DNA from 3 places in the Siphonobacter sp. BAB-5385 genome. Region 2 is predicted to be linked to each of the others. Evidence: riboswitches for the same ligand, from Rfam matches in the RefSeq annotation. Region 2 holds a riboswitch; each other region holds the start of a gene.
The links. A riboswitch is a leader RNA that binds a small molecule or an ion and turns the genes downstream of it on or off. The one in region 2 is predicted to bind S-adenosylmethionine.
Positions count from the first base shown of each region.

Region 1: linked by a shared signal. The riboswitch ahead of BWI93_RS20460 (O-acetylhomoserine aminocarboxypropyltransferase/cysteine synthase family protein) and the one ahead of metK (methionine adenosyltransferase) in region 2 are both predicted to bind S-adenosylmethionine.
Region 3: linked by a shared signal. The riboswitch ahead of BWI93_RS05655 (cysteine desulfurase family protein) and the one ahead of metK (methionine adenosyltransferase) in region 2 are both predicted to bind S-adenosylmethionine.

Region 1 covers NZ_NMPS01000212.1:4,820-15,018, reverse strand. The annotation lists gene BWI93_RS20480 (GMC oxidoreductase) at 1-547, opposite strand, end outside; gene BWI93_RS20475 (gluconate 2-dehydrogenase subunit 3 family protein) at 634-1,206, opposite strand; gene BWI93_RS20470 (acyloxyacyl hydrolase) at 2,606-3,223, opposite strand; gene metX (homoserine O-acetyltransferase) at 3,825-5,192, opposite strand; gene BWI93_RS20460 (O-acetylhomoserine aminocarboxypropyltransferase/cysteine synthase family protein) at 5,274-6,578, opposite strand; SAM riboswitch class I at 6,784-6,896, opposite strand; gene BWI93_RS20455 (NeuD/PglB/VioB family sugar acetyltransferase) at 7,102-7,734, shown strand; gene BWI93_RS20450 (tyrosine-protein phosphatase) at 8,552-9,331, shown strand; gene BWI93_RS20445 (polysaccharide biosynthesis/export family protein) at 9,672-10,199, shown strand, end outside.
Region 2 covers NZ_NMPS01000250.1:1,639-11,837, forward strand. The annotation lists gene raiA (ribosome-associated translation inhibitor RaiA) at 1-38, shown strand, start outside; gene BWI93_RS26235 (FAD-binding protein) at 153-1,535, shown strand; gene BWI93_RS26240 (glycoside hydrolase family 3 N-terminal domain-containing protein) at 1,782-4,166, shown strand; gene BWI93_RS26245 (DUF2339 domain-containing protein) at 4,234-6,429, opposite strand; gene BWI93_RS26250 (hypothetical protein) at 6,502-7,266, opposite strand; gene metK (methionine adenosyltransferase) at 7,431-8,687, opposite strand; SAM-I-IV-variant riboswitch at 8,762-8,881, opposite strand; gene BWI93_RS26260 (lycopene cyclase family protein) at 8,923-10,125, opposite strand.
Region 3 covers NZ_NMPS01000058.1:40,175-50,373, forward strand. The annotation lists gene BWI93_RS05635 (T9SS type A sorting domain-containing protein) at 1-792, opposite strand, end outside; gene BWI93_RS05640 (T9SS type A sorting domain-containing protein) at 789-3,665, opposite strand; gene BWI93_RS05645 (hypothetical protein) at 3,815-5,062, opposite strand; gene BWI93_RS05650 (DUF6624 domain-containing protein) at 5,456-6,091, opposite strand; gene BWI93_RS05655 (cysteine desulfurase family protein) at 6,241-7,386, opposite strand; SAM riboswitch class I at 7,566-7,666, opposite strand; gene BWI93_RS05660 (hypothetical protein) at 8,005-8,241, shown strand; gene BWI93_RS05665 (zinc-binding dehydrogenase) at 8,451-9,077, opposite strand; gene BWI93_RS05670 (alcohol dehydrogenase catalytic domain-containing protein) at 9,185-9,454, opposite strand; gene BWI93_RS05675 (molybdopterin cofactor-binding domain-containing protein) at 9,643-10,199, opposite strand, start outside.

The DNA.
Region 1 (10,199 bases), on a different contig from region 2:
GCAGAAACTCGCCGTCGGGCAATTGAGGCAGACCATCTTTACTGCCCGATACGCCCACGAATTTCTCCACGTAGCTGTACCAGGGTGCAATTTCAGCGTAGCGAACGGGCCAATCCGTACCAATTCCTTCTTTCAGGTTTGCTTCAAAGTCCAGATCCGACAGGCGGTAGCTCTGACGACCCCACATGATGGATTTACCACCAACAATGTTAGGACGGTACCAGTCGAAACGCTTGAGCTCGCTGTACGGAGCATCCGAATCGTTGAACCAGTAAGTTTTGTTTGCTTCACCGTAGGGATAATCGCGGCTGAGGAAGGGGTGACTTGCCCGCTCTTCGTTCGTAATTCGACCCCGGTGGGTCAATTCCCAGGGTTTCTTTAATGCATTTTCGTAATCGGTTACGTGTTCGAATTTACGACCACGCTCAAGCACCAGCGTTTTCAGGCCTTTTTCGGTCAACTCCTTGGCAGCCCAGCCGCCGGAGATTCCCGAACCTACCACGATGGCATCATACGTATTTTGTTCGTTTGCTCGAAGAATATTCATTTCCTTAAGGGTTCAATGTTTGATGGTTAGCAGACCTATGGAAGGCCCGATAACAAAAGGGGTGTACAAACCTCCAGGGTAATCAACTACGTAGCCCAGGTTTTTTGTCCGGGTTTCAAAGGCGTACAACCTTCGTAACGACCCGGTACATATTCATAACTGAGGGCCTGCGTAGCTCCGATTTCCGAAGTGAAGTAGCCAAACATGCTCAACTCCTTAATCGTAAACCAGAAGGGAGCCTCTTTGACACCTGCTTTGCGGTCAGCGTAGGCATTGGCTTCTTCGAGCTTCAGAATATTGGTTTTCTGCTCCAGAGAGGCATCCTTAAACGATTTTCCGTATACAGCTTTGGTTTCGCGGTCTACGCGAGCCAGGCCATTTTGCAGGCGTTCCTGGTATTCCTTGGGGTAACAATCGGAAACCAGTACGTTCAGGAAAGGGCCTACTCCGGCAGCTTTGGCTCCGGGTGAGTCTGCTGTCGTTGGAATAATCACGTCAGCAATTTCAGCGATGAGATCTTCGGTAGGCTGGTCAAACACCAGTTTAGCGGATGTCGTGGGAAGGGCCCGGCGACCCTCTACGATGTCGGCCAATGCTGGCGTTACCAGCAGACCTCCCATCATAACCCCTACCATTTGTAGTGCTTCTCTGCGTTTCATGCGGAAAGTAAGAGTGTTAAGTACGTAAAACGTTAGGTCATTCAGAACCCAATAGCAAGAGGCTGAATAAGCATGGAAAATTACAAAATTAACATTGATAGACAAAATTCAATCGCTGAAATGTCCTATTGTCGGGGTTAAATTTTCTTAAACGAGGAAGCTCTCCAGAGCTTAAGGTTGAGTGAAGACGGCTTGTGGCCTGAAAATGAGCCGGCCAGCAGCTGAAGCGTTCATTCTTGTAAATATTTTGCTTCCGGTGGGTGAAGCATTCGGTAGAAAGTTCATGAAAAAACACTCAGGTATTTCTACGTTAATGCTAAGCATATGAGAAGTACCTAAGTAAAGAGAGCAAAAGCGGACTGTACGGGGAAGACCATAAAAAAACACTCGCTGTCCGCCAACAGCGAGTGTTCAAGGCACCTTGGGCACTTACTCTCCGTATACGTTAAGAGCAATTGAAGGTACGTACATAAATTGTGAATGTCAATGATGGCCATAAGTCAACAGGTGGCCTTGGCAAGCATGGATTCGCTGATAAAACCTTGGGTCTTGAAAAGCAGAGCTATTTAAAACAGAAAGTTTAGGAGATAAGTGAAGGTTCCGCAAGGAATTTTCTAGTAAAAGAGCAGATAAGTGATAAAAAATGCATGTAGAGTATAAAAGAGAATCGTTGTAAAGAATCCAGAAAGAACAAGACGACCCCTAAATATAGGGGGTATTAATTGGCTATAATTAGGGTGCATTTTTGCATGAATAACCATTGATATAGTTTTAGATGATACCATTACAGGGGGAGGAAGCCTACGTAGCATTCCATGAGTAAATCAATCAACTGATGCTAAACAAGGTTTGAATAGGTACTTGGCTTGACGGTTTTGTTAAACCAAGTGTGAGCTTTGGAAAAAGTAGATAGAAGCCAATGGCTTATTAAACGACTAAGGTAGAGGGAAATAAAACGAAATGATAAAGTACATAAATTGAGTAGTAATCTTCATTTTAAGTTAATGGTAGGATATTATAATATTTTTTGGTAAACAGCTTTGAGGTGAAAAGATACTAATAACGCTACGGCTGGAGACTCGACTTGATTTCAACCAGGCGTGTAAATACCGCAAGATTCAAAAGAGTATTTAATTGTATTATTAAAATATTTTATAATATAAATAAGTGTAATAACATATATACGTAAATGCTCTGTTCGTCTACAAATACTGAAAATTTTCTCATTGATATTTGGCAATAAGGCTCTAACGTATATAACTTGGCGGTCAGTAAAATTCTTCGCTCATTCTTGTTATTTTAATCTTGGCGGGTTAAAAAACACTTAAACGGATAAAGCCTAATCAGTCTCTGATTAGGCTTTTTTATTGTTGGTTTTAAAAATGAAAATCCAAATTTATTATTCAGATTCAGGATTCATTAAAATATCCAATTTTAAACCAACGAAAATATTATCAATGCCGTAGTTAGGCATAACTAAACCAGCGTTGGAAAGGTGTCGAATGCCCATTCTCACTTCAGCGTTAAAGTTTCTGGTAATGGGGTAATGAAAACCGAACCGAATATTATTGCAAAAGATAAAACCTGAGGCTTGTCTTACGGGTGTATCATCGATAAAATGAGGTCCGGAACTACCCGAAATGGTAATGTATGTTCGGGTCGAAGATTCGTCTAAATAGGCGTGGAAGACCACGCCTGCGTTAATGCCAGCTTCCCAGGTATCTTGGTACTGTTCAACTTTCCAGTCACGATACGTAGCCCAGTTGAACTGAGGTTGGATGAGAAGATTAACGGCTATATTGTTTTTCACGATACTGCTGATCGGCTTTTCGTAGTTCAGTTCAAACAGTGTAGCGTGGTAATCGTAATCCTGATCAAGCTTGTAGCCGCTTTTGAGGCTTCGTTCAATGGTCAGGCCCACATACTTGTGTGTATTGGTAAGAGGCTGATTTTGCCCCATAGCGGAGCCGGCCCAGACGAAAGCTGGGCAGAGTAAACTGCGTAGAAGTGTTTTCATAAAAGTTCATACTGTGAATTGGCGGAAAACCAGTACGTAGGTTACAAGGCATAACCTGGATCAAATGGGATTAAGGAATTACGGGGCTATGCGTCCATTAACGATAGCCTTACGTTTGGTTTGAATAGTTTTGAATGAGAATAAGGATAAGGATTGACGTTTGCAGCTATACGCCTGATAAGACTGATTAACTAGCCAAGCCAATGACTGCACCTCTGATGGCGTTTAAAAACTTGTACCAAAGGTGATTTTTGGTAAGAAATGCAGCACGCAATGGGAAAAAAGAAAAAACTTACTTTTATTTAAACATCCGTTGAGCTTTTAAGGTTTAGCATGTATTGATTTGACAAAGTAAGACCAGAAACTGATTTGATAGAAGTCTTTAGCGTATCACTTTAGCTTAACCGTCGATTACTTTTGTTTTTAACGTTATAACTCATACCGCCAAATGATTTATTACGTATTCTTTTTTTGAATACTAAGCGGCCCATGAGTGGTTGATAGACCATCCTACCGCCAAGGACAGGTTTATACACTCCCGGTTATCCTCTGGATGCCGGGTTTTGTGTTTTAGAAGGAAACAAGAAACCTTGATCTGTTATTACAGGGTCTTTAACGGAAACGCGGGTGGCAGCGTTTGACTCCGGCCATCGCTAAGATAGATGCGATGCGTTTTTTCATCAAAATTCTTGATGTTTCGCATGTTGGCCAGAATGTGCGGTAGCTCCGGACTTAAATCACTGAAGTCATAGCTATCCTGTAAAGCCTGACTTACCTTATCTAATATCGTATCGGACTCGATGCGATGACCGCTAATTAAATGGATTGTATAGGGTTTGGCTAGGAACGAAATATTGTCCACGGCAATGTACTCGCGAACTCCCTTGCGAACATCCACTCGTACCCGATCGCGTACAATGAGTTCGTCTTCTTCTTCGGCGGAGCCCAGCTGATTGGATAGTTCCCACGTACGAATCGTCTTCGTCATGAGTTCATTTTCTACCAGAAATCCATCATGTCCGTACAGCGAGTCAATCTCGGTGAGTTCAGCATTGGGAATATAACGGGCCAGGAATCGCTGTTCTTCTACCGGGAAAAGTACATCCGACTGAATACCAATAATTAAGGTCTGAGCTTTAATCTGGTTGAGAGCGGTCATGGCTCCATCCCGATTCCTGCCAACGTCATGTGAATCCATCATACGCGAGAGTGTATAATAGGAAAAGGCATTGAAACGACTGGCAATCTTCTCCCCCTGATACCGTTGATACGAACTTGCCCGGTAATGTTCAAGGGCGGATTCTTCCCGAGCCTGAGTGAATTCGTACATAACCGCACTGCGGTAACTGAGTAATGCGGTTGCCCGGGCCGCTTTCATTCCGGCGGTACCCGCGTCAGGACGGCGTTCCTGCCACGTCTGGTCGGCTTCAATGGCCATCCGCTGGGATTCATTAAAGGCAATACCCCAGGGCGACATCCGGGCATTGGTAGCAATTAAAATTAGCTGTTCAAAAAGATCAGGCTTTTGAATGGCCCATTCCAGAGCCTGCTGACCTCCCAGCGAACCGCCAACGAGCATACGGATCTGCTGGAGGTTCAGGTGTTCCCGTAACAGGTCCAGACTCTTGACCACATCACGAATGGTAATCAATGGAAAATCCTGATAATAGGGTTCCTGCGTGAGCGGATCGATCGAGAGGGCCGACGTAGAACCGTACGCTGAACCCGGCACATTGGCACAAACGATAAAGTACTGACGCGTATCCAAAAGTTTTCCTTCTCCCACCAGACCGCTCCACCAATCCGTTACATCTGAATTGCCCGTTAAGGCATGGCAAATCCACACCACATTACTAGCAGTAGCATTTAGGGTTCCAAACGTATGATAGGCCAGCTCAATCTCTGGCAGCACCCGCCCACATTCCAGTGCAAACTCCTGCGGGTAATGAAATTTTTGTAACGCAGACAACTCAGTAAACTCGTTTAAAAGACTCGTATGTATGCTTTAGATTTGGGAGTACAGTCATACGGCTGCACTCCCGAAGTACTATTACAGATTCAGGGCAGCCCCGAAAGCCTGTTCAAAGTCAGCTTTGATATCTTCGATGTGCTCATATCCCAGCGAAACGCGTAGTAAGCCGGGGGCTACGCCCGCACTGGTTTGTTCCGCTTCCGAAAGCTGCGAATGCGTAGTCGTGGCCGGATGAATAATGAGCGTTTTCGCATCGCCTACGTTGGCCAGGTGACTCACCAGTTTCAAACCGTTGACTACCCGGTCGGCGGCTTCTTTGCCCGCCCGTAGTTTGAATGTCAGTACGCCGCCAAAACCCCGATTCAGGTATTTCTTGGCCAGTTCATGGTAAGGACTGCTCGGTAATCCGGGATAATTGACGTATTCGACGGCTGAATGTCCCTGTAACCACTGAGCCAGGGCCAGAGCATTTTCGTTCGTACGTTCAACGCGTAACGAAAGCGTCTCCAGTCCCTGTAATAAAAGGAAGCTGTTGAAGGGAGCTTGCGACGGACCCCAGTCCCGAAGCCCTTCTACCCGGGCTCGAATGATAAACTGAATGTTGCCGAAAGGACCGTTAAAGCCAAAGACGTCATTCAACACCAGTCCATGATAGCTTGGCGAGGGTTGTGTAAACTGCGGATACTTTCCATTACCCCAGTTGTAGGTTCCGCCATCTACAATAACACCACCCATAGTCGTACCATGTCCACCAATCCATTTGGTTGCCGAACTAACCACAATGTGAGCCCCATGTTTGAGTGGCTGAGCTATCGCTCCACCGGCTCCGAAGGTATTATCTACGATCAGAGGTAGGTCGTATTTTTGAGCCAGGGCCGCGAAGGCATCAAAATCAGGAACGTTGAAGCCGGGATTACCGATGGTTTCCAGGTACAAGAACTTGGTTTTCTCGTCAATGAGGCGTTCAAACGATTCTACCTTATCGCCCTCGGCAAAACGGGCCTCGACACCGATATTCTTGAAGGAGTTCTTGAACTGATTATAACTTCCTCCATATAAATAGGAAGTAGTAACAAAGTTGTCTCCTACGGTTGTGATATTATTGATGGCAATAAACTGAGCGGCGTGGCCCGATGCTACTGACAAAGCGGCTACGCCTCCTTCCAGAGCGGCAATGCGTTTTTCGAACACATCGTGCGTTGGATTCATGATCCGCGTATAAATGTTTCCGAATTCCTGAAGGCCAAAAAGCCGGGCTCCGTGGGCCGAATCATTGAACTGGTACGCGGTGGTCTGATAAATAGGGACGGCTCGTGCATTAGTAGCCGGATCAATCTGTTGCCCCGCATGTAGCTGGAGCGTTTCAAAACGTAATTCAGACATGTTGTTGCAGAATTAATGCGTTAAAAGAAAATAGGCTTCAAGGTAAGTGTGGGAAAGCAGAGAGCTGCTTTCCAGAATGCAACCAACAACAAGAACAGAGGCCACCTGCGGAGGTGGTATAAAAAGACGCGAAACGTAGGGATAAAAGTGGGGGCAGAGCTGCCGCCCCAAAAGAAGGGGTAGTCCGTAGCATGAATCGTGTTTATCCTTATCTCTCCCGGAAGACCTTCTTCAGGGCAGGAATTAGCACCTTGTTCCCAGTTGGAATAGGTTGCCAGCGGTTCATAGAGCCCGTCTCTCCCCGCTTCTCGATAAGCCAACGCGTAGTACGGCTGACTTTTCATTCGCAAACTTACTAAGGAATGTGGAATGTCACTGGTAGCCTGGGCATTTTTTTACCAGGAGTCTTTTGAAGAAGTGGGAAGAGTACCCTTTCCGGGTCGGGTGTATGCAGATCGAACGCGGATGAACTATTTTTGTCCGAAACAAGCTTACACGATACGGATCATTGTTGCATACGAAGATGGAAAACCCCGTTATTATTTTTGGAGCAAAGGCTCTCGGCAAAACGGCCCTGGATATTTTTAACCGAAATGAAGTGCTCGTTTACGGTTTTCTGGATGACGATGAAAACATCCACGGCACCGAAATTGGCGATATTTCCGTAGTTGGTGCCACGGACAATGAAGGATTCACCAAGCTGATTGGCCACAAGTGCGAAGCCTTTGTGGCTGTGGAAGATCGTACCGAGCGAAAGAGCCTCGTGGATTTTCTACATGAAGTACGGAACGTTCAACCCGTAAATGCGGTACACCCTTCTGCAACTATCTCGGAAGAAGCTCACGTCGGACACGGCAACCTGATTGCCGCCGGAGTAATCCTGCAACCTTTTTCCAAAGTAAATAATCACTGTCTGCTTCACGCCGGAGCCATCATCGACACGGAAGCCGAGCTGGCTGACTTTGTGCAGGTGGGAGCGGGTAGCGTAGTAGGAGCCGGAGCGAAAGTGGGTGAAAGTACGTTTATAGGAGCAGGTGTAACGATCGTTGGAGGAGTGGAGATTGGCAAAAATGCCCGGATCGGTGCGGGTTCAGTCGTCATCGAGAGTATTCCGGCCGGAGCAACCGTCTTCGGAAACCCCGCCAAGAAAATGTAGAGATGCCTTACTTTTAAAGCATAAAACCCTCTTGTTCGTAGAATGAGAGGGTTTTTTATGGTGTATCCAACGAAATTAACCTGTCTAGTTTAAGAGGGCATCCAGTCTTTCACATCGCTTCATTAACGAAAACGTATAGTCTTACTAAAATCCTGCCTATTTATTAAACATTCTTGAATTATTTGAAGAAAATAAATAAATATAAGATTTACCAAAAATACGGATTGAGTAGTATTGATCTGATTATCAATAATTTAAAGAATGGTACTTAGCTAATCCTTGTTTACCAATACTAAATCTGGTATGATGTTTTTTGTCTTTTTTTTGCCTGAATTGACTAATTATTGTGTAAAGTTTATTTGAACTTAAAACAGACCTTTTTTTCTAAAAAATACATTTTAAAACATCCAAGCTTTTTTAATCTACGTAGTTTTAATAGACAGGTCATTCCCATTGAAAGTCGCTTGTAAAGTTAAAATAAATGCATGAACACTGATTTCGTCGCCGAATCTGTTCTCATTCCTGCATTGATTTAGCATACTGGAATGTAATCTTTTGCATGTACAAAATCTCAGCAGCCGGGTTAGGTTGCTGGGAGTTACTGACTGAATTTGTATTACATATTGTGAGGACTGGTACCCCATTTATTTAGGGTACATCACATCTAACCGCTGGCTATATTATGAATACGGAGTTTGATGAAGTAGTTTCGCCTTCAGAAAGGAGACTTGTCCCTTTTCGAACGGGTGACCATGTGACCGATCATTCGGTGGCAGAGCCTACTCGTACATCAGATAGTCGTACTATAGCTAAATCCATGAGCTCTACTAGTTTATGGCAGCGTTTAAAAGATCGGTTCTTCTCCGCCAAATCTATTCCGGAAGAACCTGTCAAACACTGCTTCTGGAATGTTGATATTCACTCGCACTTACTGCCTGGCGTTGATGACGGCGTGGATACTTGGGAAGAGTCACTGGCCTGTCTGCAACAATTTAGCGAATGGGGTATTCAAAAAGTAGTCACTACGCCGCACGTCAGTCGTGATTATTTTCCCAACAAGCACGATCAGCTCTTGCAGGGACAGGAGCAATTACAGGCTTTGGTTAAAGAGCATCAGCTACCCTTACAAGTCGAAGTCGCCGCTGAGTATTTATTGGATGATTTCTTTCTCGATTTGCTCAATCATAAAGAGGTTATTAGTTTCGGCCCTGAGAAGTATTTGTTAGTAGAAACAGCCTGGTCTTCGGCTCCCCTTCATCTAACAGACCTTATCTTTCGTATACAAGCGGCCGGTTATACGCCTATTTTGGCTCATCCCGAACGTTACAAATACTACCATAATTTTGAGGCTGAACTCGACCGGCATCGCCAGGCTGGTTGTCTGCTTCAGCTCAATGCCATGTCCTTAACGGGTAAGTACGGTGATCAGGCTCGCCGCCAGGGCAAGTTACTGTTACAAAAGGGTTGGGTGGACTTCATCGGAAGTGATTTGCATCGACCCGGCGACTTATCCCGCTTTGAACGAATATTTGCTTTACCCGAATTCGATGAATTGAAGAACCAGCCCCTGCGGAATTCTTCCTTACTGGGACTGTAGGTCTGACCAATGCTGAAAGGCTTTAGGTAACCTCCCTGGATTGGTATAATTCGTAGAATTGTATAGGATTATGGGTATTAAGCAAATGTTATCTAATTACACAAATAGTTTTGAGTGATCGTACAAAAACGGCAGAAAGTGTTCGTGTTTGTACCGGGCTTATTGACTTTTGTTAGTAAATTTTGTTTTTCGTAAAACATTTTAGTTAGAAGTTGGTAGTTAACAAAAAATTGTACTTTCTTTGACCAAGCATTCTATGCGAATCTCCTTACTGGATCTTTTGAAGCCTTATATGAGTACCAGATCATTCCGCCAGGATCGGGTAACCATAGTGAAGAATTTGTCTTCGCTGCTCGTTCTTGCCTGTTTATTATCTAGTTGTGTGTCCTCGAAAAACTTAGCACTTTTTCAGGAGGGACCCAACACAACCATTGACAGTCTCAGTATAGCTAAACAGTACACACCTACCGTTCAGATAGGTGACGTGTTGTCCATTACTGTTACCAGTTTAAACCCCGAAGCCTCCGCAGTATTTAATTTACCTGAGTCACAAGCCCTTATTCAGGGCCAAGGTTTAAATGCTTCCGCCAATCCACTTGCCTACCAGCCCGGCTACGTAGTCAATAAAGATGGCAGTATTGATTTCCCCATGTTAGGTAAAATACCCGTAACCGGTAAATCCAGCACGGAGATCAACGCTTTCATTAAGGATAAGCTGAAAGCCTACCTCAAAGAGCCTTCCGTAAATGTTCGGAATGTAAATTTCAGAATCTCCGTCCTGGGTGAAGTGAATCATCCCTCACTGTTTCTAATTAACAATGAGCAGGTTACGCTCTTACAAGCCTTGAGTATGGCCAATGATTTAACG
Region 2 (10,199 bases):
AACTCATTACCGAAGAGGAAGACAGCGACATATTGTAAACCTTCTCGTTCGTATAAAAAAGAGGTCGTTCTTACCAGGAGCGACCTCTTTTACATTAGATGGTATTGATTTTCCTGAAGGCATTCCCTTACTTGAAGGCAAATCCTCTACCTATGAACAAACGCACCTTCCTGAAACTCTCTTCCGTTGTTGTAACGGGTAGCCTTTTACCTCCCATGAGCAGCTGTAAAGAAAGCAAAAACACCCGCAATGCCGCTAAAGAGTTGTTGAGCACGAAAGAGTTTAACTGGGCTCGTAATTTCGAGTATAGTACTCAAGATTTTCAATACCCGAAATCAACTGAACAACTCAAAGAGCTGGTCAGGGAAATGAAGCATCTGAGAGCCTTAGGAACGCGGCATTCGTTCAACCGTATTGCGGACAGTACGGAGCATATCGTTTCTCTCAGAGAGCTGGATAAAGTGATTTCGCTCGATAAAGAAGCTCGTACAGTAACCGTAGAGGCGGGAATACGGTACGGCGAACTGGCTGAATACCTCCACAAAGAAGGGTACGCTTTGCACAATTTGGCATCCTTGCCGCACATTTCCGTAGCCGGAGCCTGTGCGACGGCTACGCACGGATCGGGTGTGAAAAATGGGAATCTTTCCACGGAAGTAGTTGCTCTGGAATTGCTAACTGCCACGGGAGAAACTGTGCAGTTATCGGCTGAAAAAGATAAAGAGACGTTTTACGGAGCCGTTGTAGGGCTGGGAGCCTTGGGCGTGGTAACGAAACTGACCCTACAGGTACAACCTACGTTTTTGGTTCGACAGGATGTCTACCGAAATATGCCACTCGCTCAGTTGAAAGAGCATTTTGAAGAGGTCATGTCCGCCGGATATAGTGTGAGTTTATTCACCAACTGGGCGAACCAGACTATCAATCAGGTCTGGATCAAACGACGGGTCGAAAAGGGAATGATGATGAAAATCCCAGATACGCTATTTGGAGCTACCCTGGCTACAAAAAAACTGCATCCCATCGAAGCCATTTCCGCTGAACACTGTACCGAGCAGCAGGGCGTACCGGGTCCCTGGCACGAGCGACTGCCGCACTTCAAAATGAACTTTACGCCCAGCAGCGGCGAAGAGCTGCAGTCGGAGTTTTTTGTTCCCCGGGAAAAAGGAATCCAGGCTATTCAGGCAATGTTCCAGCTAGCGGATCTCATTACGCCACACCTGCTGATTTCAGAAGTACGCACTATCGCTGCCGATTCGTTCTGGATGAGTCCCTGTTATGAGCAGGATAGCGTTGCCCTGCACTTTACTTGGAAACAGGACTGGCCCGCCGTCAGTAAAGTGCTACCCATTATTGAAGAAAAATTGGCTCCCTTCCAGGCTCGTCCGCACTGGGCCAAGCTGTTTACGATGTCACCCATGCGGTTACAGTCGCTTTACAAGAAACTGCCTGATTTCAAGAACCTGATCAAGCAGTATGATCCGCAGGGGAAGTTTCAGAATGAATTTCTGGAGAAAAATTTATACGGTGTTTAAAGGGAAAGTCGGGTCATGTTAACCAGGTCTGTACATCCTTTGATGCATTAGCTTTTCCCGAAAGTACTAGAGCTTTCGGGAAAATTTTAGAGGCCATAATCCGATTGAAAAACTATAAACTAGTAGTTGATCCTTCCAAAGCGAGAATAACCTTTCAGATACTGCATATATTAAAAAATTTTACAAATTAACTTCGGACCAAGGACAGATTCACCAAATTATGCGTAACATTCGGCAATGAAACGCATGGTACGTACCCCTCTATTACTCGCCGGTGCCTGTTTCGCACTGGTTTCGCTGACGGCTAGCATTGATCCCAAGCCCCTTTATAAAAATCCCGCCCTGCCTACGCATCGCCGGGTGCAGGACTTACTCCAACGTATGACGCCCGAAGAAAAAGTCGGGCAACTGGCCACGCCACTCGGCTGGTTCATGTACGAAAAGAAAGGCAACGAAGTACAGGTAAGCGAGCAGTTCAAAAAAGCCGTTGCTGAACAGCATATTGGTTTGCTCTGGGCCACCTTACGGGCCGATCCCTGGACGCAGAAAACCCTGACGACGGGCCTCAATCCCCGGCAGGCCGCCGAGGCTACCAATGCCTTGCAGAAATACGTCATTGAACATACGCGACTGGGCATTCCGCTTTTACTCTCGGAAGAATGTCCCCACGGCCATATGGCGATTGGAACGACGGTATTTCCGACGGCCCTCGGGCAGGGTAGTACCTGGAATCCGGCCCTGATTCAGCAAATGGCCTCGGCTATTGCTCAGGAAGCCCGTTTGCAGGGGGCTCACGTGGGGTACGGTCCGGTGCTGGACTTGGCCCGCGAACCCCGCTGGTCCCGCGTGGAGGAAACCTACGGTGAAGATCCCGTACTGAATGGCCAAATGGGTCGGGCGATGGTCAAAGGTTTTCAGGGAACCAATCTGAAAAGCGGAGCTAACATCATTTCCACGCTGAAACACTTTGCGGCCTACGGCGTACCCGAGGGTGGACATAACGGCGGTAGTGTTGCTCCGGGCGTTCGGGAATTACATCAGGTCTATCTGCCGCCCTTCCGCGACGCAGTACAGGCCGGTGCTCTCTCGATCATGACGGCCTATAACTCCATTGACGGCATTCCCTGTACGGCGAATCCGGTTTTACTCAAAACCATTTTACGGCAGCAGTGGGGTTTTAAAGGGTTTTCCGTATCCGATCTGAACAGTATTCAGGGATTGTTAGCCAATCACCATATTGCAGCGAACCGGGTAGAAGCGGCGGCTCTGGCGATCAACGCGGGTCTGGATGCCGATTTGAGCGGTACGGGCTTCGACAAATCGCTGTTACAGGCCCTGAAGGAAGGAAAAGTAAGCAAAGCCGTATTGGATACTGCGGTGAGCCACGTGCTGCGACTGAAATTCGAGATGGGATTATTCGAAAATCCCTACGTTCATCCGGAGAAAACGTCGGGTGTGCGTAGTACCGAACACATTCACTTGGCCCGTCAAGTGGCTCAGCAGGCAATCGTTTTGCTGAAAAATGAGAATCAGCTTTTACCGCTGAAAAAGTCTTTAAAGAGCATTGCAGTCATTGGGCCGAATGCCGACAACGTTTACAATCAGCTCGGCGATTATACGGCTCCGCAAGCTGATGGAGCAGTAGTTACAGTACTCAAAGGTCTTCAAAATAAACTCGGTTCTAGCACGCAGATTCGATACGCCAAAGGATGTAGCATCCGCGATACGTCTTCAACCCAGATTGTCGAGGCTGTCGAAGCGGCTCGTCAGTCGGAAGTAGCCGTTGTCGTCATCGGCGGATCGAGTGCCCGTGATTTCAAAACGGAATACCAGAATACGGGAGCCGCTCACGTAAAGGCTTCCGAAGTATCGATCAGCGACATGGAAAGTGGTGAGGGGTACGACCGGGCCAGTCTGGATTTGATGGGCCGTCAGTTGCAATTGCTGGAAGCCGTATTAAAAACGGGCAAACCCGTTGTCGTCGTATTGATCAAAGGTCGTCCGCTGAATCTGAATTACGTATCGGCTCACGTGCCCGCCGTACTCGACGCCTGGTATCCCGGTCAGGAGGGGGGCAACGCCATTGCCGACGTACTCTTCGGCGATTACAATCCGGCGGGTCGTCTGCCCATTTCCGTGCCTAAATCGGTGGGTCAACTGCCCGTGTATTACAACTACAAAACACCCGTCAAACACGATTACGTGGAAAGCGACGCCAAACCCCTGTATCCTTTTGGCTACGGCCTCAGTTACGCCTCATTCGACTATAGCGGTCTGACGATTGCAGTAGCCCCCGTTTCGAAAGACGTAACGGTGAAGGTTTCGTTTCGGGTGAAAAACACCAGCAATCGTGATGGTGATGAGGTCGCTCAGTTGTACGTGACCGATCAGGTGGCGTCAGTCGTAGGCCCGGTCAAGCAGCTGAAAAAATTCGAGCGGATTCATCTGAAAGCGGGTGAAGAAAAAACGCTAACATTCGAGCTGCACGCCAAAGACCTGATGTTACTCAATCAGCAGATGCAATGGGTCGCCGAAAAAGGAAAATTCACGGCACAGGTAGGAGCATCTTCGGAGGATATTCGATTGAAAGACGAATTTCAGTTAACGCAGGATATTCCCGTAAAACCGTAATTATCGCCCGAAAACAAAAGATCCCGAAAGTCGTACCGCTTTCGGGATCTTTTGTTTTTGGGCTAGCTTACTGAATGGGCTGATCGTCTTCCAGTAATTTATCCTTGTACTTCTGATAAAGAAAAGACGTAAACAGTAATAAAACCCCGACGCTCAGGAAAATGATGATTTTCCCGCCCGTGGGTACGCGGCTAAGGTCAAAAATGAGCAGTTTTCCGAGAACGATACCAAAGAGAGCGATGCTGGACAATCGGTATCGTTTTACTTTTTGAGTGAAGCCCAGCACAATCAGTACCAGCGAATAGACACCCCAAAGAACGCTAAATCCGGCCTGAGTAGCCTGCAGACGTTGTTCTTCAGCGTGCAGGGGATCAAGCAGAATCAGATGCGTCATCAATTCCTGACTCAGAATCCATAAAGGAATGACATGGATAACGTACAGAAAACCGTTGCGGATCTTTTTCCAGCCGGGCGTATGCTCGGGAATCATTCGGTACAGGCCCCAGGTCCACACGGCCAGGGAAGCGTACAGCAGAAAACGCAGGAACAGTGGTGTAGCGGGGACTTTGAGGTACTGATTAACCAGCTCCAAAATGGGTTGCTCAGCAACGATGTACAGAAACAGTAATCCCGAAAGTCCCAGACTAAAGGCTTTCCAGATCCCAAGCGAACGTCGGGACAAACCCCAGTGAACCAGCCCCAGATACAGAGCCGAGTAACTCATAAACACTACTTTCTCAATGAGCGGAGCGTAGCGATTCACCTGGATATTGAAATACCGTTCCCATTCAACCCAGCCAATAAAGTAGGCTGTTCCCAGCAGCAGAATCAGCAAACTATTGGGGAAAAGACCCGTCCGGTCGTTGCGATACGATTGAAAAAGCATAAAGACCAAGGCTGCCAGGTACAGAAAATTAGTCAGGAAGGTCCGGTTGAAATAGGGCAGATAGTCGGGGGATTGGATCACAGGATCGTACCAGTAGACAAAGACTGAACCCGCCGCCAGATAAATCAGGGCGATTCCGAACACCCGCAGTAACCGCGAAGACCGATTGACACCCAGGTAATACAAAGCCGCTGCTCCCGCTGCCCAAAGGATCGTAATCCAGTCGCCTTCCAATTGAATCGGTACGGCAACGATCAGAAACACCAGCATTAAGGCCAGCGAGGTGCGGGAGAGTACGGCAAAATTTCGCTGATGCATATACCACGCAATTCCCCCGTGTACCAGGCTGTTGGCTAAGGTAAATGCCGTGATGGTCAGCGTAGGGTAGTGGTGCTCATTAAGGATAAAGTACGTCGGGAAAAAGTAGAAGATAGAATTCAGAATCATCAGCAGAATAGTACGGTTGTTGACGTACTCTTTCTGGAATAAGGGGTAAATCAGCTGATTAGCGTAGAGTTGTAAAAAGAAAACAGCCCCGAATACCAGACTGATCCAGACGTAACCGGGCCGGTCGAATCCGTTGATGATGAAAGCGATAAAGATGAGCCAGGTGAAGCTGAACGCCGCCGTGTTCATCAACTGCCAGTTGCGTTGGTAGGCCAGAGCCAGTACGCCGGTGTTCAGAATCGTCATGTACACAAACAGGCCCCAGGCAGCTCCGTTCCCGCCGACGAGGAAGGGCACCGCATACGCTCCCACGAGTCCGAAAAGTCCAATCCACTGAACTTCGTACTGCGTGGCCTGCCAGACGGTAAAGAGCGTGATTGCCACCATCAGTCCAAAAGCGACGGGCGGCGGCAGGAAATGGTAAAAGTAAAATGCCGCGTAGGTGGTCAGGTACGCCGTAGCAACGCCGCCACTCAGGAGTACGGCACTGTAGGTCAGATACTTGGGTTTCAGCCAGAGGGCCAGTCCCGTTAAACCCGCTCCCAGTCCCCAACCCAGCAGCAAACGGCCCCAGGGACCAATCAGATCATTGTCGAAGGCGTATTTTACGAAAATGGCCATGCCAATTACCAGAGCCGCAATCCCTATTTTACTCAGGAGATTGCCACCGATGTACTCTTCCGTGGGCGTTTGCGAACGCGTAACGGAGCGGGGAGCCGCTACCGGTGGTGGAGGTACGGAGATCGGACGCGGGGGTACGGTAACGGGAGGTACGGGGGGCGTTGAGGGTACAGAGGCGGTTTCTTCGCCGCGTCGAAGCAGGAGCAGTTCCCGCTCGATCTGACTGAGGTGTTGCTGATAGATCGTTAGCTGGCTGGAAAGTCGTTGTACTTCGGCTTCCAGAGCGTCGATTCTGGTTTTTTCATTCATGATTGAAGGGTACGTAAGGTGGGTTGGATATACGTACGGTAAGCGTCATCCATAGGTTTAAAAACTAAGAACTTATTGAATGACAAAATTCATCCGATCCAGACCCGTATTTTTGGTAATGCGATCATACGCATAAATCTGTACTTCATACATGCCCTTTTCCTTAATGGGCAGGCTGCCCTCAAAAATATTATCGATCCCGGCAAAATTCAAAGGCACTTCGCCTCGAGCTACGCCGTCTTTTTTCACAAACGCTTTTACCTCAATCTGCTCGGAATTCCAGACCCCGCCTTTCGTAATGACGCAACCGCACATCATCACCAGATTGATTTTCAGTTTAACCTGACTATCCTTTAGCGAACTTAGGCTCAAAACCTGATGCGTTTGGGGTTCGAGAATATCGAGCATAAAACCGGGGATTTCCAGGATGATTCCCTCGCCATCCATGGCTTTGCCGGGAATAAGCCACAATTGAGTACTGGCCTTGACCGCAGCACTTTTCCGGTTGACGGGAGCGGTCGCTTCAACGGTTACAAACGTGGGGGCGTCGAGTTTGAGATTTGCTTCGAAGCGGGCGGTCTGGTCATCCGTCAGGCGGTCGTACCGTTGGTGGGGCGTTTTTAGCAGGAGATCGGTATTGCCGGAGTTACCCGTTGTCAAGCCCTGGGCCAGAATTTCACCCGTCAGATCATGGTGAATAACGACGTAAGCCCCGCCAATGCCCGTACCAATAAATTTGGCGTCTTTGGCCCGGGCCCGGACTATCACTTTAGTGGATTGAGCAAATCCGTAACAGGCCACCAGGCAGAGCAGAAAGGTACTAAACAAGTGTTTCATACAGGTTTTAACTGAGGAAGAAAAAAGTTTTGGAAAGGAAGAGTAACCGAAATAACAAGTATACTGTATTCCAGTAAGATTGTAGACTATTACTGCCGATTTCTTCCCAACAAAAAAGACCTGAACCGTTTCCGGCTCAGGTCTTTTTTATCTTCAATCTGAAATTACAAACCGAATTCAGCTTTTACTTTCTCTACGTAGTCGAGTTTCTCCCAGGTAAAGAGCTCTACTTCGAGTTCTTTCGTAGCTCCGTCGGGTGATTTGAACGTCTTCGTCACCACTTTCGATTCCCGTCCCATGTGGCCGTAGGCCGCTGTTTCGGAATAGATGGGGTTACGCAGTTTCAGACGCTGCTCGATGAAGTACGGACGCATATCGAAAATCTTCTCTACTTTCAGAGCGATGTCACCGTCGGATAGGCCCACTTTCGAGGTTCCGTACGTGTTCACGTAGATACCGCAGGGCTCGGCTACACCAATGGCATAGGATACCTGAACGAGTACTTCGTCCGCTACACCCGCCGCAACCAGGTTTTTGGCAATGTGACGCGTCGCGTAAGCTGCCGAACGGTCTACTTTCGAGGGATCTTTACCCGAGAAAGCTCCACCGCCGTGGGCACCTTTACCACCGTAGGTATCGACGATGATCTTACGGCCCGTCAGACCCGTATCCCCGTGGGGACCACCGATCACGAATTTGCCCGTCGGGTTGATGTGGTACGTAATTTCGCCCTCGAATAAACCACGTAATTCAGGTTTCAGACTGGCTTTTACGCGGGGGATAACAATCGCTACGATGTCTTCGCGAATTTTGGCAAGCATGGTTTCATCGTCCGCGAAATCGTCGTGCTGGGTAGAAACGACAATGGTATCGATCCGCTGGGGAACGTTATCATCGCTGTACTCAATCGTCACCTGCGATTTGGCATCGGGACGAAGGTAGGGCATCAGCGAAAGTTCGTTGTTCCGGATGTCGCTCATCGTCTTGAGAATCTTGTGAGCTAAGTCCAGAGCTAAGGGCATATAGTTGTCCGTTTCGCGGGTCGCGTAACCAAACATCATTCCCTGATCACCGGCACCCTGTTCTTCGGGGCTGGAACGATCCACACCCTGATTGATATCCGCCGACTGTTCGTGAATGGCCGAAAGAACACCGCAGGAATGAGCTTCGAACATGTATTCCGACTTCGTGTACCCAATCTTGCGAATCACGTCACGAGCAATGCTCTGTACATCGAGGTACGTCGAAGACTTCACTTCACCCGCCAGAATAACCTGGCCCGTCGTTACCAGCGTTTCACAAGCTACTTTGGATTGGGGGTCGAAGGCTAAAAAATGATCAATGAGGGCATCTGAAATTTGGTCTGCCACTTTATCGGGGTGTCCTTCAGATACAGACTCAGAAGTGAACAAATAAGGCATGTTCTGTAAATTAGAATGATTTTGGGAGTTACGAATCCATGTAAACTTTTCGTAGTCCTCGGCCAAAGGAAGGAATTGAACGTTTTTGACTGTTGCTGAAATAGCTGATTACCAGCAACAAAGTCCGTATCGTCAAACCACCGTAGCGTTCTGGACTCGGTTGGTGCCCTAACTGGAGCCTCTGGATACTTTTGCAAAATTGTACATTCAGCGGAAATTCACCAAATATGTAGGCTTACCGTTTGAACATTTCCGAGATATTTCTCTTAAAAACGTCAAAAGCAGCCACCGTAAAGGGAATAACGGGTACTGAATACAGAACGCCCAGGTCTTCCCGAAGCGACGTTTCCTCATCCAGAAAGCGAAAAATCAGGTGAGCAGGGTTCTTGCGGAACAAATCGGTAAAAACCGTTGCCGCAGAATACCGATTTTTCAGAAATACATTTAGAAGTACCTGATCATAAAAACGGTACTGAGCCGAGATGGGTCGGTTGGTGACCGGAGACTGGGAGAAGTTCTTTTCCAGTTGACGTACTAAGCCCTGTAGTCGCTTTTGCGTACGCGTAAACGTGTAACCCGTACTGGCCCGGGTGTATCCCCCGGCGGTCCCAATCCGGATGACGTGCGGCGAAGGTTGTTCGGGCATCGGCTCGTCACTCATCGGAATGATACCCGTTTCTTCTTCGGTAATCTCGTAGGTTTCCAGACTAAAAAAATCCTTCAGATAGGCTCGTAAAGCCTCGTCGTATTCGTCTGGCGTCAATAGGGTGGGCGTGAAGAGCGTGAACTCAACGAGAGCTTCTGTTGCCGAGAAAGGCATGACGTATACAAACCGACACTCGTTTTTCTGTTCGATCCGGAAGTCCATCATGATCGGCGTTTCGGGATCGAATACCGGTTTTTCGGTACGAACCACCCAGCCCTTGAAATGCTGTAGGAGTTCCTGCCAGCGAGGGGCTGGGAGCGAAGCGGGCTCTGCCGTCAGCATTCGAATGGCCTGCATGGGAACGGTACTGTCGAAGCACCACTGAGCCCGATACTCGCCTTTCGAGGTTTGAACCAAAGCTGAACCCGCGGACGTTTCCACCGAATGTAAATCCGCGAACAGGTACTGGATATTGGGGTTACGGGAAAGATCAGCCCGGATCGAAGCGTAAAAATCTTTTCCGCGAAGGAGCTTATACTGGTGCTGGCCAAGGTCTAATTGGTGGGAAAACCCCTCCGTTCCGTGAAACCAGAGCTTATTCCAGTGTCGATACAGAATGGATTCAAACGCTCCTTCGCCCGCCTGCCAGAAGGCCCAGGTGCGGTCGTTACGGGTTTTGGGTTCCCGGTCAATAATCAGGATCTGCTTATGACGTAAGGTGCTGTGATTGAGGTAATAGGCCAGGCTCAGCCCGGCCATCCCTCCGCCCGTAATGATGATGTCGTACTTCAAGGCAAATCAGGGGAAATTGTGAGGATACAACCCAAAATCAAGGGTACTTGTTTGTCCGAAATACATTTACTCTA
Region 3 (10,199 bases), on a different contig from region 2:
GTTAGGTGTTTCCTGACCCGGATTTAATTGAGGAATCAGGCGGATTTTAAAGGTGTTGCCATTTACCCAATTTCCCCCTTCCGTACTGAAGTTTACGTAAGCAGGGTTTCCTTCGCAGGTGGCAAAGGGCGTAACCAGCGTGGCCTGAATGCTAACGGGATTCGTTTTGACGCGGATGAAACCAGTTCCGGTATTCGTGCCGCAGCTATTCTGAATACTTTTTACGTAGTAACTAACCGGTTTGTCAAACGTAAACGTTTGCTCACCTGACGCTTTAAACAGGTTGTCGGAGGTGTAAAATTTAAACTGTAGGGTATCACGACTACTACTATCCTGTAGGGTAATTGTCATGTCACTACTAGCCGTAAACGGGACTTTGGCTTGCGAATACTTATTCAATTGAAAGGAGTGTTCCCCTAAATTTAGAATAGGGTACGCCCCCACGCTGTTGTAATCCGACCAGTTACTGGTAAAGGCCGGAGACGTAGCAACGACCTTCATCCGATAGCGACCATAAGGCCTCAGGTAGTTAAACGTATGTTGACCCAGGCGAATGCGTAGTTTATTCCCTGAGACCCATTGAGCCGGAAACTCTGAATACTGATAACCATCGTATTCAATTCCGATGGCGAACTGATTGGTAGCAGCGAACGTCCCCGTGATCTGAACAGGAATGTCTACGTCGGTTTCAAAACAAAGCGTGGCCGGGGCCTTTTCAATCGTAATGGATTGAGCGTTTAACGGAAAATAGCTCAAGCCCAAACAAAGCAGTAACAATAAACGGTACATCATAATTTCTGGATACGGAACGTGAGGGCAACGGTGGCGTTTTGAATGTGTAAGAGGTAAATGCCTGGGGGTACTGCACGCAGACTAAGGTCTTCCTGAGTAGCCTTGGCTTCGGTTTGCTGAATGATCTGACCAATGAGAGTCATTAATTGCATGGTACTTCCGGGCTGAAGGCCTTCCACGCGAATCTGATCGGTCGTTGGATTGGGAAAGGCCTTAATCGCGTGCGAGGCCGTCGGTTCAGTAGCCGTAATCAGCTCCACTTTCAGCGTACTGGGGTCCAGTACGGTACCGATGCCACAAACATTGGTAACCTGCCGGATTTTGTAGGTCAAACTCGGCGACAGGGCTTCGATGCGAAGGCTATCCCGCAGGTTGTTTGTAAAAAACGAGGCGTAATGGGGGTCCACGCCCCAGCTTACGCTAAAGGGAGCATCACCGGTAAACTCCAGCGGTAATTTGTAGACGCTTCCATTCGCCTGCATAGGTAGTTGGGCTACGCCGAATTTCACGCTTGCTTTCTCCGCCGTAGTATAAAAAGTGGCACTGGCACTACTCATGCTGGACGGATCGGAGGCCACCACCCGAATCCGGTAGCCGGAGCCTTTCTTCAGGGTGGTGGGCAGGATGCCCGCCAGCTCCTGATCACGCTTACCCGGTAGGGTGGGCAGTGAAGTAAACTGCTGACCTAACGAATCTGACAGTTGAACGCTCATCTGATTCGTAGCACTAAAGGAGCCTTTGGCTTCGTAACTGACAAAAATCGTATCGCCTTTACAGAGGTAACCATAGCCTGACTTCGTACTCACAAACTGCGTATTAATCATCCGCTCGGCCGGTGGATTAACCATGACCGTAGCCGAACCCGATACCGTTCCTTTCCCACAACCGTTGGAAATACTGGTAATGGTGTACGTGGTGGTTTGCGTAGGGGCAACGGATAGGTTTTGCTCTTTGGAATCGCTGTAAAAAACGCCTTTCTGACCCGTCGATAGTTCGTAATTGATCGTGGTTTGAATGTTTGAGGCTGCGTTTTGATTGATCAGCCGTAGCGTTGAATACTGGCCGGGATTAATGGTATTCGAACCAATCAATCGGTAGGAAGGCGGGAAAGAAAGGTACAGCTGACGGCTTTCACTGAGTTGTGGCGAGGTGGTCATGACCCGCAGTTCGTAGAAGTCTGAACCCTCTAACTGGGCCGGGATTTTTATAGTAATCGTTCCCGAGACCGTAGTCGTCACCGAATCCAGCGGGATGAACCCTTTTCGGGCCGTATACAGACCCACCCGTATTTTATTGGAGGTACTGAATTCGCCATTGAGATAGTACCGAACCAAGAGTGAACTACCGCTACAAATAGCATTCGTCGAGCTACTAACGGTTAGTCGGGGCTTGACGGTACCCGTCACCTTCCCCGAAACACTGCCGTAGCCACAGCCATTGGTCACTCCTTTTAATTCAAAAGTGGTGGTTTTACTGATGTGTTCGCTAATCGTACCGGGATTGAACGGAAACTCCCGGATCGTACCATCCGTCCACGTTACATTCCAGGGGCCCTGACCCGTAAAGGTAATTTTCATGGGTAGGCTGTAGTCAACCTGCGTAGGCCCGTCAGCCGATAGCGTTGCGGTAGGTAAAGTGCCCAACTCAAAGGGCAAGGCCGTACTACGGATGTCGCCCGCCCGCAAGCGAATCAGATACGAACCTGACGTATAGGTGTCGGGTATCTGGAACGCCGCCAGATTGGTACCTATGGAACTGGTAATTTCCCGGAACACGCTGTCTTTGGCAGCGGCGACTTCCAGCACCAGTGTAACGTTCCCAGGCATGGAACCGGCTATGCCATAGGGAAGCTGGTAAGAGCCTTTGGTGCAAAATACGAGTTTCTGACTGGCATAAGCCGTAGGAAAGAAAATGCGGTACGGTTTCAGATCGACGTTCAGTACGCCCGAGCCGGACGTTGTACCACAAACGTTCGTTGCGGATTTGATGCGATACGCACCGGACTCGGGTGGGTAAAAATTAACAAAGAAACCACCGTAGTCATTGCCGGAGGCTGCCGGGTAATACGTCCAGTCCTGCTTGCCATTGGTGAGTACCAGCCTGGTTAGACTGGTCACATAGGTCATAGACTCTGATAGGTCAATAGGAATCGAATCGCCCGGTAACAAATCATTTAAAGTTCGTTCGTAGGTACGCAAGGATAGCGTTGGCTTTTTGTCGATGCGTAAGGGGAAGGCTTCGCTTTGCGTAACGGGGTTCGTGGAGACGATACGAACGGAGAAATTTTTGACTTCCGCAATCGGAATAGGGACGGAACGGCCACTCGTGCCCTTGATGGTACGGAGATCCGTAACCTGGTTATTATCGATAATCCGCTGAATTCTAAATTCATTATCGGAGCCAAACGTACCCGTAGTCTGGAAGGAAAGGGGTATGGAATCGCCTACGCAGTAAGCCCTGGCTGGGAGCGTTAGAGAGATACCGTGGGAAGCCGGTTTCGTCAGCGTAATGATTGAAGTATTACCCGGCGTATTCGTTAAATCCGTTGTCTGACAGGTATTACTAACCTTTTCCAACCGATAGGTAGACTGGGCCTGGGTGGGACGTATTCTCAGGTTGGGATACGAATAAAGCGTATAAAAACTGGCCGATTCAGTGACGCGTAATTTCCTGCCGTCGCTTAGTTGTAAGTCATAAGGACCGCCACCCATGAGCTGAATGGGTAAATCGATATCCTGTACTTCGTTGATGCTGTAATTACGATACCATTCATTAAATACGGCGGAAGGCTTCGTCGAAATTCTAATTTTAGCCGTTTCAGCAACGTACGCTCCAGCCGTGATGAAAAGGTTAAAATCGTGAACGCGTACCATTTCATTGTTCGATAAAATAGGAAGGGTAAAGCGAAGCTGATTTGAACGAATCGTGGCCTCAACAGGCGTACCTCGGTATCCATTCGAATAGTCCCGAATCTGAACCGTAGCTGTTTCGGGTAAGGGTACATTGGACGTTAAAGACAGGGTTACGCTTTGCCCTTCGCAAAAATTTGGTTGGGTATGGAATCTACCTTGAATCCCGCCTGAACCGTTACCGTAACGGGCGTTTTGTCTACCTGCCCGGCTCCACACCCCGTGCTATAGCTCTGAATGGTATAGAGGGTGGTCTGCGTAGGAAATGAAAGGTTATGTTTAGGACTATCGCCGTCGTGACGATACGTGGACTGGTCGCTTAAGTGGACGATCCTAGGATACGTGCCTTGCAGATCGAAATAAAAATTCGGTTTCTGACCCAGTTTAATCGTTTGATTGCCCGATGAAAAACGGGCGGTGGCCGGGTTGAGTATTTTTAAACGTACCTGATCGCTTGAACTCATCAGGTAAGGGTTTTCCTGAATGATTCGGACGGAATACGTTCGCTCCCAATCCCCGATATTTTCAGGAACGATAAAACGCAGAGCGTTACCGGAATACGAGGCCGGAACGTCCTTGTAGGTATCAAGTTCTTCCTCTCCGTCGTAACTCAGTCGTGTTAGCCGGATTTTAAAGCTTCCGCTGGCTGACAGGTTTCCGCCAGCCGTCGAAACATTCACAACCGCCTCATTACCCGTACAGGATTCAGCCGGACTAACGGACGTGGTACGGATGGAAAAAGGATTGACCTTGATGGAAACGCTCCCCGTTCCCGAGCCCGTTCCGCACCGGTTGGAAACGGATTGCAGCACGTACGATCGGTTTTTATCGACCAAAATGGGCTCACTGCGTTTATCCCTCAGAGCGGAGGTGGTCGTTACCGTCACCCGCAAGCTGTCTGCCGTTAATTCATCCCTCAAAAGAGCAGTAATCGTGCTGCTTCCGAATGAAGAAAATTCGAGCGGGACAGTACTATTAGGGTTCGCCTGATACGACCGAGAAGTTAGGGTAACGACGGGTAAAAAAGAGGCGTAAAAGTAATCATTGCTCCAGTCGCTCACGACCGAAGGGTTCGTGCACTTTACCCGTAAAATCGTAGCTGAAGAAAGCTGGTTTTCATGAAGTCCTGCCGGAAAGCTTACCTGAAAGCGGATTTTACCATTGGCGTACGTCGCCGGAATCTGGTGATAGGGGGTTCGATAGTAAGAATCACCGAACTCAACACTAAAAGAAGCCGAAACTGGAAAATTACCTTCTAGAGAGACCGGATACTCAACGAAGGATCCTACGCAAAAGTAGGAATTCGGTTTATCACCAATGATGATACGTTCATGCTGAGCTATAGCCTGGTAACCAAGCATACATAGCCATACTACCCACAAAAATTTCATAAATCAAGTAAAGGACAACGGATAGGCGATGGGGATACTTAGACTTACAAATCTACTCTTTAAACAGAGAAATAAATGAATTTTTTAGAAAGATATGAAGAAGATTCGTCTTGTGTTATTTCTTTATAAACATATTCGTGATACAACATCTTAATCATTAATTAAGAGGCTCTAATTGAAGCTAAATAGACGTATAATTGTACAGATAATAGAAGCTATTCCAGATAGCTTAATGAAGAGTAATAAGTGCATAAATGTTTTTTATTCTTCTGAGTACTTTTAAGCTTTTGAGAAATTAATAGGTTGTTAATCTGTGTTTTATGTGCTATTTGGCCAGAATTTAAGAAAAGTAGATCGGTTACTTTAGTGGCCTGCCTTTTTTAACGAATCGTTTCGCTTCTTATGTTTATCAACATCCCAGTCAAAGCCCCAGGCTTTCGTATATACATCTAATGCAGGTAAGCCCATAAGAGCTCTTCGTTCGTCTACACGGTCAGGATCGACCAGGGGTTCTACGTAAAATTCTTTAGTAAGCGTATCCTGACCAATCTGAGTACCGTACAACTGTTTTCCGTTGCTTTCCAAACCGACCCGGTCTTCCAGATAAGCCAGATCAACGGATTCGGCCTTTTGTTCTCTCACCGCTTGCTGCATGAAAGGTAAGTAACGTTGCATAGTCGGCAGATTAGCGTGCTGAATAACCAGAAATAGGGTTTGGTTCGCTTCTCTTCCAATCTGCCTGGCACTTAGCCATCCATACCGGGTCAAGATGTCGCCTACCTCTTGTGCATGAATACTGTCTCTGGTAGCTACTTTTTTCCAGAAGTAAGTAGCTTGTGGTGAGTTATACCCGTATTGTTCAGCAATTGGAAAATGCTCTTCCCTCAACTGCTGATCCTCCTGTCGAATGGCAAGCAGGCGATTTTTGATGGAAGTATAGTCGGTAGTCTGGCCGTAACTATAGGCAGAAATAAGAAGAAAAAAGAATAGAAATTTCATGGAAAAAGGGTATTTGATTTACAAATCAAATACCCTTTTTCCATTCATAAAAATGGAATCAAAAGTTCAAGCGACGAATGCTTTAAGTATAGGAGCGAAAACTTAAAAAGCCTACTTTTTGTAACCTGGTAAATACAATTCCCAAATCGTTAAGACACTAAACTAACTTCCTCCGTTTGGTACAATTCCGTAAGAATGGTTAATGCGGTATCGATTTCCTGCCGGGTATTATCCGATCCGAAGGAAAACCGTACGTTTTCTTTCCCAAAGCTGGAGGGGATTTCCTGAAGTACGTGCGAGCCGCCCGCCAGATTGGAACAGGCACTGCCGCCAGAAACGGCAATTCCGCGAGCATCCAGGGCTTCAACCAGCGAACAGGGAGCATCCAGAATGGGGAAGGCGACATTAATCAGTCCGGGTAAGGTCTCGTCGATACTTTGACATCGACCATTGAACGTAACACCAGGAATATGATTCCGTAACCCACCAATGAACTGACGTTTCAGCGAATCCAGGTGAGCGATGTTCTGCTGTTGCTGGGTGATGGCCAGCTCCAATGCTTTGGTCAGGCCCACAATGCCCGGCACGTTTTCAGTACCCCCGCGTTGGCCGCCTTCCTGTCCACCGCCACTGAGTAGGGCCGGTAAGCGATGTCCCCGACGGGCGACCAGAAAGCCAACGCCTTTCGGACCACGAAATTTATGAGCTGAAGCCGTGGCGAAATCAACGGCGTTGAGGGCTACATGGACTTTGCCCAGGCTCTGAACGGTGTCGGTATGAAAGTAGGCTCCGTAGTGCTGGGTTAAGGCACCCACTTCTTCCAGATTCAGTAAGTTCCCGAGCTCATTATTGGCGTGCATGAGGCTGACGAGTCCTTTGGGGTGCTTTTCCAGCCAGCGGGTCAGGTCGGGAATTGAAACCCGTCCCTGCTCGTCGAGTGCAACGTAATCCAGCTGAATTTGCCCCGCCTGCTCCAATTGCCGTAACGGTAACAGGACGGCTTTATGTTCAATTTTTGAGGTCAGGACATGACGAATCCTATACTGCTGAATGCTGCTCTTGAGGGCAAAATTATCGGCCTCGGTACCCCCGGAAGTGAAGATGATTTCTTCGGGAGAAAGGGCCAGTAAATCAGCGATTTGATGACGACTGGACTGAATCACACGTTTCGCCTCTCGACCCGCCCGGTGATTGGAGGATGGATTCCCGAAATGTTGCGTAAAATAGGGTAAAATCGTTTCCAGAACGGCTGGCGATAAAGACGTAGTAGCGGAGTTATCGAAATAAATAGACATGCGATGAAAGAGCTGATGAAGGTGAATGATCAGATGAAACGGTCAAACTCGTAGTGAATCCAGGAGCGACCAGACGTGACGGAAAATCACGTTCGTGACAAACGAGAAAACAGTGCTTAGCTTCGGAGGACGAAGCAGGCCGGTCCATTTTGAGTCGGGTGGAGTGCCATGCGGTATTGGGTTTATAGTTCCTAATGTGTTAGGCAGGTTAGCACTGATTCCGTGTCGGAAAGTTGCTAAGGATTCGCAGAGCCTGTCTCTCCTCCTTTCTGTATAAGCCCCAACTACCCGTAGTAATTGAAGACGTTGCAAAGATACGGTTGAGAAAAAGTATAAAACAAATAAAATCTATAGAAATTATAGATTAATAAATAAGTATGAGCTTGTTTGACGTTTAAAGTGTTGAATAATAGTCTGTTGTGTGGAATGTTGCTCTGCCGTTGTTGGTATTTAGCGTAGCGTAACCAACAACTTGTGTGCGAATATCTCGCTGCCATCCATGTAATGGTTAGTGTTTAACAAAACACCGACAACGGCGGGAGAAACAGATTTTAGTTAACAATACTTAGGAATCTGAAATGTTTTTCTACTTTAGCGACTCTATAAACCTGGTATAAAATGGAAAAATACCCGCTCGACTTTTTTGCTTTTTGTTTGCCTATCCTGGTGCTAATTGCTTTTTATGGCTTTGGCATTCAATGGCAGTATCTGGCTGGTATAGGTTTACCCCTAGCATGCGTGATCTACTATCTCAGGATGAAAGAGCAAAAGACCAATAAAAGTCAACAGATACTGGCAACTGTCGCTGGACTGTTGATCATTTTATCCATGTTGCTATTTTATTTAAATCGATGAGATTTTATTGCTAGCGTGATGGCTTCTGTAGAAAGTTGTGAATGACCCTAGCAGTAGAGGATAGTATAGCTTCCTTTACGAAGAGTAAGTAGCTAAGCAGTTGTATAACTATCATTTCACATGGCTTACAAAGAAGTATCTTATTGGTTAAGTTATTGGTAACATTTAATGAAAAGCGTAGCTAGATGAAAAAGTAACTTATAACTACTTTAAACCTGCATAATCAACTTCCTTCCTCTGGTTTGATTAGACTCCATGAGAAGATGAGCCTTTTGAACGGTTTCTACGCTTAGATTACCCAGGATGTGGATGGCAGGAGGAGTAAGCTCATGACGTTCAATTCGGTCAAACAATTCTTTCAAGGTTTTCCCGTAGTAATGAAGACAATCTTTCCTGAACGCGTGTGCGTAATTAGCAACGTGAATCACAGTGGTTGCCTTATCAAACAGTAATTCTCTGGCTTTTTCTGTGGTGAGAGATGTTACATCCACATACGTACCATAAACGTTAATCAGTTCAGCACAAATTTCGGATAAATAGCCGCCTACCAAATCCACCACATAGTCAAACGTTTCGCTGGTCATCTTCTTACGGAGTGTAGATAGTAGATCCGCCTGACGATAGTTGATGATGTGATCCTCGGGTAAACCCAGCCCAACTAAATGTGAAAAGCTTTCTTCATTTCCGGCGGTTGTATAAACACGTTGACTTCCAGCCGCCAGCAGAAGTTTGATCAGGACGGTTCCTACACCGCCCGCCCCGCCTGCAATAAAAAGAGCCGCGTCTTCCGGTATGGAAATCCTTGTAAAGCATTGGTAAGCGGTCATGCCCGTCATGGGCAAGGCAGCCGCTTCTTCAAACGTTAGCCGTTCAGGGTTTTTGGCAATAAGCTCACGCGGAACGCTGATGTATTCGGCGTAGGTACCATTGGAAGCCAGACTGCCTACGTAGCAGTCGCTTGATCACCTACGGTAAAGTCGGTCACGTCTTCACCCATCTGTACAATTTCACCAGACAATTCTCTACCGAGAATGCTTGATTTTAACAGTTTACTTTCAGTACCTCCCTGTCTCATTTGATAATCAATGGGATTGAAGGCCGTCGCTCGAATACGAATCAGAACCTCGCCCGCACCTGGGGAGGGCTTTTCTAGTTCTGCCAGCGTAAAATTTTCAACGCCTCCCAACTTTTTCAGGACAATGGCTTTCATCATAACTGTTTTAGCTAACGTGTAAAGGATCAATTGTGTCAGGTATTTTTCTTGCTAGATGCTCTAATAAATCTGCTAAACTTGATTCAATAAAAAAACGCTCTTCGAGACCTTTATCTCGAATGAGCGTTTGAAAAATGGGATTCAGCTAGAAAAAACGGGTACTAAGACCCGTTTTTTCAATTACTTGATTACACCAATTCCAGCGGATACTTCCGTTGCCGTTTCCCCGTCAGGTTAAACAGGGCATTGGCCAGAGCCGGAGCGATGGGGGGTAGACCCGGTTCGCCCACGCCACCGGGAGCTTCCTGATTGTCGATGATGTGGACTTCCATGACCGGCGTTTCATTAATACGTAGCACCGGATAATTATGGAAGTTCGTTTGTTCCACGGCTCCGTTGGCGAAGGTAATCGGGCTTTTGATCGCCGCCGTCAGACCGTAGATGATGTTACTTTCAGTCTGAGCTTTGATGTTATCGGGGTTTACGGTCATCCCGCAGTCAATCACCGATACTACTTTTTCGATCTTCACGCCATCCGCCGTTTTCGCTACCGTAAATACGTGAGCACAGATGGTACTGAACGAACGGGCAATAGCCAGTCCGCGAGCTTTTCCGGCGGGTAGCTTTTCGCGATAACCGGATTTTTCCGCCGCCGTTTCCAGTACTTTCACAAAACGGGGGGAATCTTTCAGTAACTCCAGTCGCAAATCCAGCGGATCTTTGCCCGCCGCGTGAGCCAGCTCGT